3 regions of the Rhizobium sp. CC-YZS058 genome follow, and region 2 is predicted to be linked to each of the others. Evidence: riboswitches for the same ligand, from Rfam matches in the RefSeq annotation. Region 2 holds a riboswitch; each other region holds the start of a gene.
What was found. A riboswitch is a leader RNA that binds a small molecule or an ion and turns the genes downstream of it on or off. The one in region 2 is predicted to bind thiamine pyrophosphate.
Positions count from the first base shown of each region.

Region 1: another riboswitch for thiamine pyrophosphate. It lies ahead of thiB (thiamine ABC transporter substrate binding subunit); the one in region 2 lies ahead of U8330_RS06430 (ABC transporter permease).
Region 3: another riboswitch for thiamine pyrophosphate. It lies ahead of U8330_RS13745 (FAD-dependent oxidoreductase); the one in region 2 lies ahead of U8330_RS06430 (ABC transporter permease).

Region 1 is NZ_JAYESJ010000001.1:3,693,567-3,698,251, reverse strand. Features, by position in the region: gene U8330_RS17700 (thiamine/thiamine pyrophosphate ABC transporter permease ThiP) at 1-879, opposite strand, end outside; gene thiB (thiamine ABC transporter substrate binding subunit) at 933-1,955, opposite strand; TPP riboswitch at 2,001-2,109, opposite strand; gene U8330_RS17690 (thiamine diphosphokinase) at 2,187-2,837, shown strand; gene U8330_RS17685 (ABC-F family ATP-binding cassette domain-containing protein) at 2,840-4,666, shown strand; gene U8330_RS17680 (ABC transporter ATP-binding protein/permease) at 4,685-4,685, opposite strand, start outside.
Region 2 is NZ_JAYESJ010000001.1:1,332,229-1,336,913, forward strand. Features, by position in the region: gene U8330_RS06420 (hypothetical protein) at 589-771, opposite strand; gene U8330_RS06425 (GGDEF domain-containing protein) at 1,100-2,317, shown strand; TPP riboswitch at 2,426-2,530, shown strand; gene U8330_RS06430 (ABC transporter permease) at 2,660-3,415, shown strand; gene U8330_RS06435 (ABC transporter substrate-binding protein) at 3,446-4,396, shown strand; gene U8330_RS06440 (hydroxyethylthiazole kinase) at 4,393-4,685, shown strand, end outside.
Region 3 is NZ_JAYESJ010000001.1:2,856,450-2,861,134, reverse strand. Features, by position in the region: gene ileS (isoleucine--tRNA ligase) at 1-958, shown strand, start outside; gene U8330_RS13755 (hypothetical protein) at 1,147-1,761, shown strand; gene U8330_RS13750 (GNAT family N-acetyltransferase) at 1,766-2,302, shown strand; TPP riboswitch at 2,446-2,557, shown strand; gene U8330_RS13745 (FAD-dependent oxidoreductase) at 2,758-3,741, shown strand; gene thiS (sulfur carrier protein ThiS) at 3,738-3,935, shown strand; partial or broken gene U8330_RS13735 (thiazole synthase) at 3,937-4,685, shown strand, end outside.

The DNA of each region.
Region 1 (4,685 bases), 2.4 Mb from region 2:
GAAGACCGCAGCAAGCGCGATCACCGCGCCATCGCCGATCTTCGCCACCGCCGTCGCGCCGTCGAACCGGCGCTGGATCCGCCCGCCGGTCGCCTCTGCCAGCGCCGGCCTGCCCAGACGCGACAGACCGGCTAGCAGAAGGCCCGTCATCGCCAGCTGGACGAGGGCCAGGCTGAGCGCGCGGCCAGGGTCGAAGTCGAAGCGCAGCGCCTGGTAGATGGCAACCTCGATGGTGCTCGCGCCCGGACCCCCGCCCAGCGTCAGCACCAGCGTGAAGCTGGTGACGCACAGCATGAGAATGAGCCCGGCAATGCCCGGCATCAGCGCGCGCAGCACCGGCCCCTCGACGAAGCGGAGCAGCGAAAGTCGGGAGAGACCGAGATTGGCGCCAAGCAGAAAGTATTCGCCGGGTATCCGGTCGAGTCCGGCCACCATCAGCCGCACGGCCAGCGGCAGGTTGAAGAAGACATGGGCGATCACGATCCCCTGCAGCCCGTAGATCGACAGCGGCTGACCGAGGCCGAGCAGCTCGAAGACCCGGTTGATCACCCCTTGCCGGCCCCAGATGCCGAGAAGGCCGAGGGCGCCCACGAGTGCCGGCAGGCCAAGCGGAAGGGCCATCAGCCGCAACAGCCAGACGCGGCCGAGGAAGTGCCGCCGCCGGGCAAGTGCCAGCGCCACCGGCACGGCGAGCAGAACGGACAGCGCCGTCGAGAGCGTCGCCTGCAGCACGGTGAAGCGCGCGGCGTTCAGCACATAGGTATCGAAAAGCCCGCCGCCTCGAGCCTCGTCCCGCGTGGCAAGGCCGAGCGACAGGAGCGCCACGAGGACGAAGAGTGCGATGGCCGCAAGCGCCCCCACGCCGAACACCACCGTCAGCCGGCCCGCCGTCCGCTGCGGCACGGAAGGGTGCGGCGAACGGGCCAAGGGCGTCAGCCCCGGCTCATGGCCGCCAGCCACTCATCCACCCAGGCCTTGCGGTTCTTCGCAACGTCTTCGGAAGGGATCAGCAGCGTCTTTTCCGGTGATACGAGTTTGGAGAAGGCGTCCGGCAGCGGCGAGGCCGGTGTCGCGACCGGCATCATCCAGTTGGTCACGGGAAGAACGGTCTGCGCTTCGCTGCCGGTGAGATAGGCGAGAAAGGCCTTGGCAAGCGCCGGGTCGTGGCTGGATTTGGTCAGGCCTGCCACCTCGATCTGGATGTAATGGCCTTCCGAGAAGGCGGCCGCCTGATAGCGGTCGGTCTTTTCCTCCACCATATGGTAGGCCGGCGAGGTCGTGTAGGAGAGCACCATCGGCGCTTCGCCCTTGGTGAACAGGCCATAGGCCTCCGACCAGCCGGGCGTCACCGTCAGCACGCGGTCCTTCAGCTTCGCCCAGGCCGCCGGCGCCTCATCGCCATAGACCGCCTTGACCCAGAGCAGCAGGCCGAGACCCGGTGTCGAGGTGCGCGGATCCTCGATGACGATCTTCTCCGACGCATCGCCCTCGACCAGCTCCTTCAGGCTCTTCGGCGGCGTCTTCAGCGTCTGCGTGTCGTAGACGAAGGCGAAGTGGCCGTAATCATAGGGCAGGAAGGTCTCGTCGGAGAAACCACCGGGAACCTTCAGTGCGGCTGCGTCGAGGCCATGCGGCGCGAAGAAGCCTGTCGCCTTGGCCTCGGCCACAAGATTGGTATCGAGACCGACCACCACATCCGCCTTGGAGGAGGCGCCTTCAAGCTTCAATCGGGTCAGCAGCTCGACGCCATCGGCGACCGAGACATAGTCGACCGTGCAGCCGCAGGTCTTTTCGAAGCCGGCGGCGATCTTCGGGCCAGGGCCCCATTCGCTGGTGAAGCTCTCATAGGTGTAGACGGTCACCCGCTTGTCCTCGGCGGCGGCCGGGCCGGTCGCAAGACCGAGCGCCGCAAGCGCCAGAACGGGGGTCAGGGAAGTCAGCCATCGGCCACGCATCGCATGTCTCCTTCTCTCGTTCGTCGTCAAAGGGGAAAGAGCGGCGGTGCGCCTGCGTCTAATCCCTCCGCCGGTGTTAGCCGGATCAGGTTCCGCGGGTTGGCCAGGCGGCCTCTCAGCCCTTCGAAACCGAAAGGCACCCCGTTAGAGCAAGGCGAGATGTAGACGGGGCGCCCGCGCTTGACAAGATCGCCCTTTGCCCTAGGCCACGCTTCGCGCTATGGCGGTGCGATGACCGACAGTCCCTTCGCCATTCTTCTCGGCGGCCCCGTCACCGTGACCGACCGGCTTGCCGCAGCGCTTGCCGGCGCGCGCGTGATTGCCGCCGATGGCGGCATGCGCCATGCGGCAGCACTCGGCCTGAGGCCGGAGGTCTGGATCGGCGATTTCGACTCGACGCCGACAGCGCTGGGCGCCGCCTACCACGCCGTGCCGCGCGAGCCTTACCCGCCTGCCAAGAACGAGACGGATGGCGAGATCGCCGTTGCCGCAGCGCTTGCGCGCGGGGCAAGCCGGCTGATCCTCGTCGGTGCGCTTGGCGGCGAGCGCAGCGACCATGCGCTCATGCATCTCATGCATGCCGTAGAGCTCGCCGAACGCGGCATCGCGGTGCTGCTGACGAGCGGAGAGGAGGAAGCCTATCCGGTGATGAACGGCCGGCTCTCGGTCGACCTGCCCCAGGGCTCACTCTTCTCCGTGCTCGGGCTCGATGCGCTGAACGGCCTCTCGATCGCCGGCGCCCGCTATCCGCTGTCTGCCTTTGACCTGCCCTTCGGGGCATCACGGACCATTTCCAACGTGGCGGAAGGGCCTGTGACCCTAACGCTTAACGCCGGCCGCGCGCTTCTGCTCGCCCGGCCCTTTGACATGACGGGAGCCTGACCATGGCACCACCCATTCTGAAACTCGACGACATCGTGCTGACCTTCGGGGGAACCCCGCTGCTCGACGGTGCCGGCCTGCAGCTCGAGCCGGGCGACCGTCTCTGCCTGGTCGGCCGCAACGGCTCCGGCAAGTCGACGCTGCTCAAGGTGGCGGCCGGCATGGTGGAGCCGCAATCGGGCGAGGTCTTCCGCCACCCCTCGGCCACCGTGCGCTATCTGGAACAGGCCCCGGATTTCGGCGCACATCGCACGGTGCAGGCCTATGCGGAATCCGGCCTCGGACCGGGGGATGATCCGTACCGGGTCGCCTATCTGCTCTCGCATCTTGGCCTCACAGGCGAGGAAGACCCGGCTTCCCTGTCGGGCGGCGAGGCGCGGCGCGCGGCGCTGGCCCGCGTCATGGCGCCGGAGCCGGATATCCTGCTGCTCGACGAGCCGACCAACCATCTGGATCTGCCGACCATCGAATGGCTGGAAGGCGAGCTTTTGAAGACGCGCTCGGCGCTGATCCTGATCTCGCACGACCGGCGGTTCCTCGAAAAGGTCTCGACCGCCACGGTCTGGCTCGATCGCGGCCGTTCGCGCAGGCTCGACAGGAGCTTCGCCTTCTTCGAAGCCTGGCGCGACGAGGTGCTGGAGGCCGAAGAGCTGGAACAGCACAAGCTCGGCAAGCAGATCGAGCGGGAAGAACATTGGCTGCGCTATGGCGTGACGGCACGCCGCAAGCGCAACATGCGCCGGCTCGGCGCGCTCCAGGATCTCAGAAGCCAGTATCGCGGCCACAAGGGGCCGCAGGGCACGGTGCAGGCGAGCGTCTCGGATGCGCAGGAATCCGGCAAACTGGTGATCGAGGCCGAGAAGATCACCAAGCAGTACGGCCCGCGCACCATCGTTTCGCCCTTCTCCATCCGCGTTCACCGCGGCGATTGCATCGGTCTCGTCGGCCCGAACGGGGCAGGCAAGACGACGCTTCTGAAGATGCTGACCGGCCAGCTGGCGCCGGATGAGGGCAGTGTCAAGCTCGGCACCAATCTGGAGATCGCCACCCTCGACCAGCGCCGCGAGGATCTCGACCTTGAGGCCTCGCTGGCGCATTACCTGACGGACGGGCGCGGCGAGACCCTGCTCGTCAATGGCGAGCAGCGCCATGTGACCGGCTATATGAAGGAGTTCCTGTTCCAGCCGGAGCAGGCGCGCACGCCGATCAAGAACCTTTCCGGCGGCGAGCGGGCGCGGCTGATGCTGGCGCGCATCCTGTCGCGGCCCACCAACCTGCTCATCCTCGACGAGCCGACCAACGACCTCGATATCGAGACCCTTGATCTGCTCCAGGAGATCGTCGCCGGCTTTGCCGGCACGGTCATCCTCGTCAGCCACGACCGTGACTTCCTGGACCGGACGGTGACCTCGACCATCGCCCCTGCCGATCCCATCGCGCCGGACGGGCGCTGGATCGAATATGCGGGCGGCTACTCCGACATGATGGCGCAGCGCAAGGGCGCGGCCGAGGAGCGCAAGCGCGCCGAAAAAAGCGAGAAGGCCAAGGCCGCGGACGCCAACCCTGCGGCGAAATCTGCCGGTGGCGGCAAGGGCAAGCTTTCCTTCAAGCAGAAATTCGCGCTCGATACCCTGCCCAAGGAAATGGAAAAGGCGGAGGGCGAAATTGCCAAGCGCGAGGCCGAAATGGCCGATCCCGCACTTTTTGCCAAGAATCCGACCCGGTTCTCGACGCTCGCCAAGGAGCTGGAAACGCTGCGGGCCCGCGTCGAGGCCATGGAGCAGGAGTGGCTGGAGCTCGAAATGCTGCGCGAGGAGCTGGAGGGCTAAGCGCGAGGGAGGGCGCGCT
Region 2 (4,685 bases):
ATGATGCTGGAGCGGATTGACTTATGCAACCGGACCTCATCTGTTCGACACGTCCTCAGACTAGTTATTTTTGCTAGTGCTGAAATTCTGGTAAGTGTCTACGTACATTATCGCCCATCGTAAATGGGCTTATGCCTCCACCGTATCATTATTTTCAGTATATGCGCAATTTTGCACGCTGCGTCCTGACGTTGCACAAACGGACCATGATGTCAAAGGTCTGAGCGCCGAAGATCGCAAAGTGGTAAAACAGCGCTGACCAATTCGCGTTCAGTACGCGGTTCAACCTGTCGATACAGTGTCAGGGTTGCGGAAAAGCCGGTTGGATCGCTGAGTGCTGCCGGCGCCGCGGTCGCTCCGCCGTAGATTCGTTCGTGTTCAATTACGCTTCAAGGCCGAACGCAGGGGGAGGGGAATAAGAAGCAAGGACGAACAAACGTCTGGTCTCGGCCGATCAGACTTCTCCCGTGCCATCACGAGGGGACGAGAGGCAGAGCGGGCCGGCCTTTCCTGACGCCGGATGTCGATCGGGGCCGACAGGCCTGGCGTTGGGCGGCCTGCCGATGCCAGCCGCCATGGGGAAGGGGATCAGTGGCTGGTCCGCTCGCGCGCTTCGCGAATGGCGGCGAGGATCTTTTCGCCCGGCTTGGCGGAGAGGGCCGCCACGCGAACCCGCATTTCCTCACGCGCGGCTTCAGCCCGCCGGCGCGATGCTTCGCCCTGGGCCAGAAGCATGCGCACGCTCTCGCGAATTTCGATCTGCTCTTCCATCTCGACCTCACTGCTTGACCGTCAGCCGGCGGATCGATGCCGCCGTTCGGCCCTTGCCATCCATTCCTCGGATGCCGTCAAAGGCTTGGAAGACCGAATCGCCCCCGGAACCGGGGCAGGGAACTTGTGCCGGGGGCGTTCGATCTGTTCCCTATATGTTCTCTTATCCACAGCTTGTCAACAGGCTGGCCACCGTGGCATTGCCGGAATTGGGCATGCGCCGTGAGGTTGTAACCTGCTGTCAACCAAACGCGGCAATCTTGTGGCTGCGGTAGGGAACCGGAAAGAACCGAGCCTCTATGGTCGCATTCGAAACCGGAACGTCATCATGCAGTTGAGTCTCTTCACACTCTATACGATCGGCCTCGGAACGCTGGCCGTGGCCGCCGTGATGACGATCTGGGAACGCCACTTCAATTCCGAGCGCGCACGCGAGCTGACCTTCTGGACCATCGGCTATGCGATCATGGGGCTTGGGTGTGCGCTGCTTCTCGGCAGGCCCACCTTGCCCATGGTCGTCAGCCAGGGCGTGACCAATATCCTCATCGTCAGCGGTTATCTGCTGCTGCTGGCGGGCGCCATGCCGTTTGTGGGTGTGCGCCTGCCGCGGACCGTGCTGGTCATATCCTGTGTCGTCGGCGTGATCTGGCTCTTCGTCGGGCCGCTTCTCTCCTACGCGGCCTGGAGCGCGGTCGGCAGCTTCTTCATCGCCATCCCCTGCTTCACGCTGGCGCTGATGCTGGTCTTGAACGGCACGACCGGAACCACGCGCTCCTGGGTCCTGGCATCCGTCGTCTTCGGCCTGCACGGCATGGTCTATCTGGCGCGCGTCGTCGTCATCCCCTTCGCCTATTCGCTGAACCAGCAAGGCGTTCTCGACAGCGTCGCCCTGTTCACCATGTTCGAAGGCGTGCTCTTTTCCATGGCGGCGCCGATGGCGCTTCTTTCCCTGACCCGCGAGGAAAGCCGCCACCTGCTGCTCCGCGCCTCGCAGACGGATTTCCTCACCGGGCTCGACAATCGCCGCGCCTTCACGCAGCGCGCGACGCCCGTCATCGCCGCCCATTCGGCGGATGCGGGTTCCGCGCCCCTGCTCGTGCTCTTTGATCTCGACAATTTCAAACAGATCAACGACCGCTACGGCCATGAATCCGGCGACCAGGTGCTGACGATCTTCGCGCGCGTTGCAAAAGACGTCCTCAGTCAAGAGGACTGCGTCGCCCGCATGGGGGGCGAGGAGTTTGCGGCACTGCTCGTCGGCCGGGATCTCGCCACCGCCCAGCAGCTTCTCAGAACAATTGCCGCCCGCTTTACGGTGGAGGTTCTCGCCGAAACGGCCGTGACCCGCCATGTCACCTTCAGCGCCGGGCTGGTTGCTGTCGGCACCGACGATACGCTGCGCTCGCTGATGACCACGGCGGACCGGCTGCTCTACCGCGCCAAGCAGGCTGGCCGCAATCGCGTCGAAACGGAGCTCGACCCCCCGCTGCCCGGCGAAGAGGAAACCGAAGTTCCCGCCTATCCGGCAAGGGCCGCCACCGGCTGACGCTCGGATCAACAACACGAACGCCGTGCGGGAACGATCCGTGTGAGGCGACGCCGGAGCATCCGGTGGATGCCCGGTTGACATCATCGCCTTTTCCCGCCACTCCTTGGCTCTTCCGAGGGGAGCACCGGACGGTGCTGAGATGGGCGTGGAGCCTGGACCCTTGAACCTGATCCGGGTCATACCGGCGTAGGAACGGAAACAGGCGCTTCGGTGATGCACCTTCCCCCGTCTTCGCTTGCTCGGATCTCCATGATGTGTGTCAGGAGATCGTTGATGTGTGCTGCCGTCCCGCTTTTCGCCTTCCGCCGATCCCGCCGCCAGCCAGAGCGTTGATCCGCCATGCAGGCGCGGCATGCGGCGCTCGGCCTCCTCGGTGTCCTCGCTCTTTGGCAAGGAGCAGTCGCGGCAAGGCTGCTGCCCTCCTATGTGCTGCCGGCGCCCGCCGCGGTGGCGGCAACGCTGTGGCGGCAACGGGACTTCCTCCTCGACCAGACCGCGATCACGCTCGGCGAGATCGGGGCCGGGCTCGTGCTCGGCAGCCTGTTCGGTGCAGCGGTCGCCTTCGGGCTCGCCGCCTGTCCCCGGATCGGGCGCATTGCCTGGCCGATGCTCGTGGTGCTGCAGGCCTTTCCCGTCTTCGTGCTGGCGCCGATCCTCGTTCTCTGGCTCGGCTTCGGCATGGCCTCCAAGGTGGCGATGACGCTGATCATCATCTTCTTCCCCGTCGCCTCCGCCTTTGCCGACGGGCTCAACCGCACGCCGCCGGCCGTGCTCGATGCGGCGGCGCTGACGGCGGCAAGCCCGTTCCAGGTCTTGACCCGCCTGCGCGTGCCGCTGGCTCTGCCGAGCCTCGTCTCCGGCCTGCGGGTCGCCGCGCCGCTCGCCCCGCTCGGCGCCGTCGTCGGCGAATGGGTGGGCGCCTCCGGCGGCCTCGGCTTCGTCATGGTGCAGGCCAATGCGCGCATGCAGGCCGACATGGTCTTTGCCGCCATGGCGCTGCTGGCGCTCCTCTGCGTGGTCCTGCGCCTCGCCATCGACCGGCTGACCGCCGGTCTCGCCCCCTGGGCGCGCGAAACCCCACCCACATCCGACTGACAGTTTTAGGAAAATTCGATGCCCCGACCGATCCTGCGCCTTCTTGCAGCAGCCGTTCTCCTGACAGCGACCGCTTTGGCAAGCGCCCCGCCTGCCGCTGCAGCGGACAGGCTGACCGTCATGCTCGAATGGTTCGTCAACCCCGATCACGCGCCGTTGGTTGTGGCGCAGGAGAAGGGGTTCTTCGCGCAGGAGGGCCTGGAGGTCACGCTGGTGCCGCCTTCCGATCCCTCCTCCGTGCCGCGGCTCGTTTCGGCTGGCCAGGCCGAGATTGGCCTCCACTACCAGCCGAGCCTCTATCTCGATCGCGAAGCCGGGCTGCCGCTGAAACGGTTCGGCACGCTGGTCGAAACGCCGCTCAACACGCTGACGGTGCTGAAGGACGGCCCGATCAAGGGCATTGCCGATCTCCAGGGCAAGACGATCGGCTTCTCGGTCTCGGGCTTCGAGGATGCGCTGGTCAAGCGCATGCTGACGGCCGCCAATGTCGATCCGGCCACCGTCACCTTCGTCAATGTCAATTTCGCGCTCACCCCCTCGCTGATCGGCGGCAAGGTCGATGCGACGATCGGCGGTTATCGCAATTTCGAGCTGACCCAGATGCGGCTCGAAGGTCATGAGGGGCGCGCCTTCTTTCCCGAGGAGAACGGCGTTCCGGCCTATGACGAACTGATCTTCGTCACCCGCGATGATCTGATCAACGATCCGCGCCTGCCGCGCCTCCTGGCGGCGGTGGAAAAGGCAACGATCTACCTGACCAATCACCCGCAGGAGTCGCTTGATCTGTTTCTGAAGGCCTATCCGGCCCTCGACGATGCGCTCAATCGCCAGGCCTTTGCCGACACGCTGCCCCGCTTTGCCAAGCGCCCCGCGGCGCTCGATGCCGCGCGCTACCGGCGCTTCGGGACCTTCCTGGTCGAGGCAGGCCTTCTGAAGGCAGCGCCTGACATCGCCTCGCTTGCCGTGGAGCTCGGCCGATGACGGGCATCCTTACGGGCCGACAGGCGGCCGAAATCCTCGAACGGCTGCGAACCCGGCGTCCGCGCGTGCATTGCCTGATGAACACGGTGGTCCAGAAGTTTACCGCCGACGGCATTACGGCGGTCGGCGGCATTCCGTCGATGACCGCGTCGCCCGAGGAGATCGAGGACTTCGTGGGACGTGCCGATGCGCTGACCGTCAACCTCGGCACGCTGGATGCCGGCCGGCGGGCGGTGATCCTGACGGCGGTAGAGGGCGCGGCCGCGCGCGGCATTCCCTGGGTGCTCGA
Region 3 (4,685 bases), 1.5 Mb from region 2:
GACCGCGCCCCAGGACGTGATGAAGGATGCCGGCGCCGATATCCTGCGCCTGTGGGTCATGAGCTCGGACTATGCCGAAGACCTTCGCGTCGGCAAGACGATCATCCAGACCAACATCGACGCCTACCGGAAGATCCGCAACACGCTGCGCTGGATGCTCGGCACGCTCGCCCACGACACGGGCGAGGAGATCGCCTATGCCGATCTGCCGGATCTCGAAAAGCTGATGCTGCATCGCCTCGCCGAGCTCGACGAGCTGGTGCGCAAGGCCTATGACGACTTCGACTTCAAGCGCATCACCCGGGCGCTGACCGATTTCGCCAATGTCGAGCTGTCCGCCTTCTATTTCGACATCCGCAAGGACACGCTCTATTGCGAGGCGCCATCGAGCCTCAAGCGGCGTGCGGCGCTCCACGTCATCCGCAAGCTCTTCGATTGCCTGGTGCTGTGGTTCGCGCCGATGATCCCGTTCACGACCGAGGAAGCCTGGCTCTCGCGCGACCCCTCTGCCGTGTCCGTTCATCTCGAACAGTTCCCGGCCATTCCGGCCGAGTGGCGGAACGAGGCGGTGGCCGAGACCTGGCGCAAGGTGCGCACCGTGCGGCGCGCCGTCACCGGCGCGCTGGAGATCGAGCGCAAGGACAAGCGCATCGGCGCCTCGCTCGAGGCCGCACCGACTGTTCACATCGACGATCCGGCGCTGCTTTCGGCCCTCGATGGCCTCGATTTCGCCGAGATCTGCATCACCTCCGGCATCACCGTGCTGGCGGGACAGGGTCCGCAGGCGGCCTTCCGACTGGAGGATGTGCCGACGGTCGCCGTCGAGCCGACGCTGGCGGCAGGCACCAAATGCGCCCGCTCCTGGAAGGTGACGACCGATGTCGGCAGCGATCCGGCGTTCCCCGATGTCTCGGCCCGCGATGCGGCGGCGCTGCGCGAGCTCGGCTACGGCGCCTGAGGGCGCCGTGATCAGCGGCAGCTCTGCCGGGTCAATTGCGCTCCTGCGCATAATCCGGTAGATCTGCCTGAAATTCGGCGGATTTCTCCGCCAAGGGGACGAGAGCGGACAGGCGGGGCGCGCGTGGTCCGCGGGCAAGGGGCTCGGGGCAAGGGGCACTGGGCAGAAGGCTTGGCTGGAAGGATTTCATGCGTATGACACGACAGTTTCGGGCCGGTGCCGGCCTCGTCGCGGTTCTCGTCGCGGGCCTGACCCTCACAGGCTGCATCGGTGGCCCAACCTACGGAACGGACAAGACCGCCGGCGAGCAGCTGATGGACGACATCGGCTCTTCGGTCAGCATGGAGTCGGGCGCGCCGAAAAACCTGAAATACCAGCCGCGGCCCGGCCTTGTCCTGCCGCCGGCCCAGGAGCGCGTCGCCCTCGTCGCGCCGCAGAAATCGGCCGTGGCCGACAATCCGGCCTGGGTGGAAAGCCCGGAGGAAACGCGCCAGCGCCTGCGCGAAGAGGCAGACGCCAACAAGAATACGCCCGGCTATGTATCGCCGCTCGCCAAGGCCTCGGCCAATGGCCGCCAGCTGACGGCGGCTGAACAGACGGAGGCCTATCGCGAAGCCCGCCGCCTGCAGATGGGCGCCTATTCCGACCAGCGTCGGTCGCTGTCGGATCCGCCGCTCGCCTATCGCCAGGTGCCGGAAGAGGCCATGGCCGATCTCGGCGAGCCGGAGCAGCAGAAGGAGCGCGAGCGCAAGAAGGCCGCGCAGATCCAAGGCAGCGGCAAGCAGTGGTGGCAGATTTTCTAAGCGCATGACTTCATCACCGTCTTGCCTGCGCCTGCGCCGCGCGACCCCTGCGGACGCACCGACCATCCTGCGCTTCGTTCGGGAACTTGCCGAGTATGAGCGCGCGTTGCACGAGGTCGAGGCGACGCTCGACAGCGTCACCCAGTCGATCTTCGGCGAAGGCTCGATCACGCAGGCGCTCATCTGCGAGCGGCTTTGCGATGCCGCGCCGGCAGGGAACGAGCAATCTCCCGGACAGGCGGAGCCGATCGGCTTTGCCGTCTGGTTCTTCAGCTATTCCACCTGGCTCGCCCGCAACGGTCTCTATCTCGAAGACCTCTATGTCACGCCCGAAGCGCGCGGCGCCGGCGCCGGCCGCCTGATGCTGCGCGAACTCGCCCGCATCGCGGTCGCCGAAGGCTGTGGCCGTTTCGAGTGGAGCGTGCTCGACTGGAACGAACCCGCCATCCGCGCCTACAACGCCATCGGCGCCGCCCCCCAGAGGGAATGGATCCGCTACCGGCTCGACGGCCAGGCGCTGAAGGATTTCGCTGAAGGCTGAGCGAGGGATCATCGTCTCGACGCCGGTGCCGCGGCCTTTTGGTCGCCTCCTGTCTTCAGGCCTCTTGCGGCCGCGCTCACGCGGTTCCCCTGCGGCCGTCTCACCACGATCTTGACATCCTCCCGCTCGCTCGGGCAGTCTTCCCCCATCACCAGGGGAGCCCCGGCAGGGGGCTGAGAAACTGCCTGAGCGCGCAGTGACCCGTTGAACCTGATCCAGTTCATGCTGGCGGAGGGACGGTGCAGCCATCTCGGGCCGAGCGCGCAGCGCGTGCCGCCTTCGTGGTATCATCCTCTTGCGGCAGGAACGGGTCTCCTTTTGGTCGGAGCCTGCACCATGCGCCTGACGATGATGCCGCGATCGAACGAGCCATCGCACCCTGCTTGCCCGCTTCCCGTCCTTCCTCTCGCTGTCGCAGGATGGCCGGCTCTGGCCGTCTCTCGCAGGCAAAAGCCATGAGCGTCGTCGTTCGGGGTGCGGGCGTCGCCGGCCTGGCTGCGGCGCTGGAGCTGGCGCGTCACGGACTTCACGTGACGGTGGTCGAGCGTCGTCCCGCCATCGGCCTCGGCGCCTCGCATTGGGCCGGCGGCATGCTGGCGCCGTTCTGCGAAGGGGAGGTGGCGGACCCGAGCGTGGTGGAGCGTGGCCGCACGGCCGCCGCCTGGTGGGAAGCGGCAGTGCCCGGTTCGGTCACGCAGCGTGGCACGCTCGTCCTCAGCCACCCGCGCGACCGGGCAGATCTTGCCCGGTTCGCTGCGCGGACCACAGGCCATCGCCGGGTGGAGGCTGCGGCAATCGCGGCGCTGGAGCCCGATCTCGGCCATCGCTTCGATACGGGCCTCTTCTTCGAGACCGAGGCGCATCTCGATCCGCGCAAGGCGCTGCAGGGGCTCCACGATGCCGCCCTGCGACAGGGCGTCCGCTTTCTCTTCGGTCAGGAGGCCTTGCCGGGCGGAAAGGACGAGGTCGTGGTCGATTGCCGGGGACCGGATGCCATCGGCGGGATCGCCGGGCTGCGCGGTGTCCGCGGGGAAATGCTGATCCTCGAAACCCGCGACATCACCCTGTCCCGCCCCGTCCGCCTCCTCCATCCGCGTCATCCCCTTTATCTGGTGCCGCGCGGCGGGAGCCGCCTCATGGTCGGCGCGACGATGATCGAGACCGAGGATGCCGGCCCTGTGTCCGTCCGCTCGATGATGGAACTGCTGAACGCTGCCTATGCGCTGCATCCCGCCCTTGCCGAAGCGCGGATCGTGGAGACCGGCACCGGCGTGCGCCCGGCCTTTCCCGACAATGTGCCGCGCCTGGTCGAAACGGCCGAGGGCTTTGCGCTGGCCGGCATGTATCGCCACGGCTTCCTGCTTGCCCCGGCACTCGCCCTGGAGCTTGCGGCGCGCCTGACCGCTTCCCGCATGACGACAGAAAGGAAAACGGCATGATCCTGACCGTGAATGGAGAAACCGTGGACTGCGCGGTCGACCGCCTGGCCGCGCTGCTCACCGCACTTGATTTCGAGGGCGACTGGCTGGCGACCGCCGTCAATGGCGAACTCGTCCACCGCGAAGAGCGTGCCGCCCATCCTCTCAGGCCGGGCGACCGCATCGAGGTTCTCTCGCCGATGCAGGGAGGCTGAGATGACGATCACGCTCTATGGCGAGACGATCGCCTCGCGGCTGCTGCTCGGCACGGCAGGCTATCCGGCGCCGGCCGTGCTCTCGGAGGCGGTGCGGCGGTCGGGGACGGGCATCGTCACCGTGTCGCTGCGCCGGGAAATGGCCGGCGGGCGGCAGGGCGGCGCATTCCTCGGGCTTATTCGCGAGCTGGGCGTGCGCGTGCTGCCCAATACGGCCGGATGCACCAGCGCGCGCGAGGCGATCCTGACGGCGCAGATGGCGCGCGAGCTGTTTGCGACCAACTGGATCAAGCTCGAGGTCATCGGCAACCACGACACGCTGGCGCCGAACGTCTTCGAGCTCGCCGAGGCGGCCCGTGTTCTCGCCGCCGATGGCTTTCAGATTTTTCCCTATACGACCGACGATCTGGGTGTCGGCGAGACGCTGCTCAACGCCGGCTGCGCGCTGCTGATGCCGTGGTGCGCACCGATCGGCAGCGCCATGGGGCCGCAGAATTGGACTGCGCTCAAAGCCATGCGCGCCGCCTTTCCCGAGACGGTGCTGATCGTCGATGCTGGGATCGGGCGTCCCTCGCATGCGGCGGCGGTGATGGAGCTCGGTTATGATGCGGTGCTGCTCAACACTGCCGTTGCCGGCGCGGCCGATCCCCCGGCCATGGCCGAAGCCTTTGCCCAGGCGGTCGCGGCCGGCGCCTGCGCCTACCGCGCCGGCATGCTGGAGCCGCGCGACATGGCCGTGCCGTCCACGCC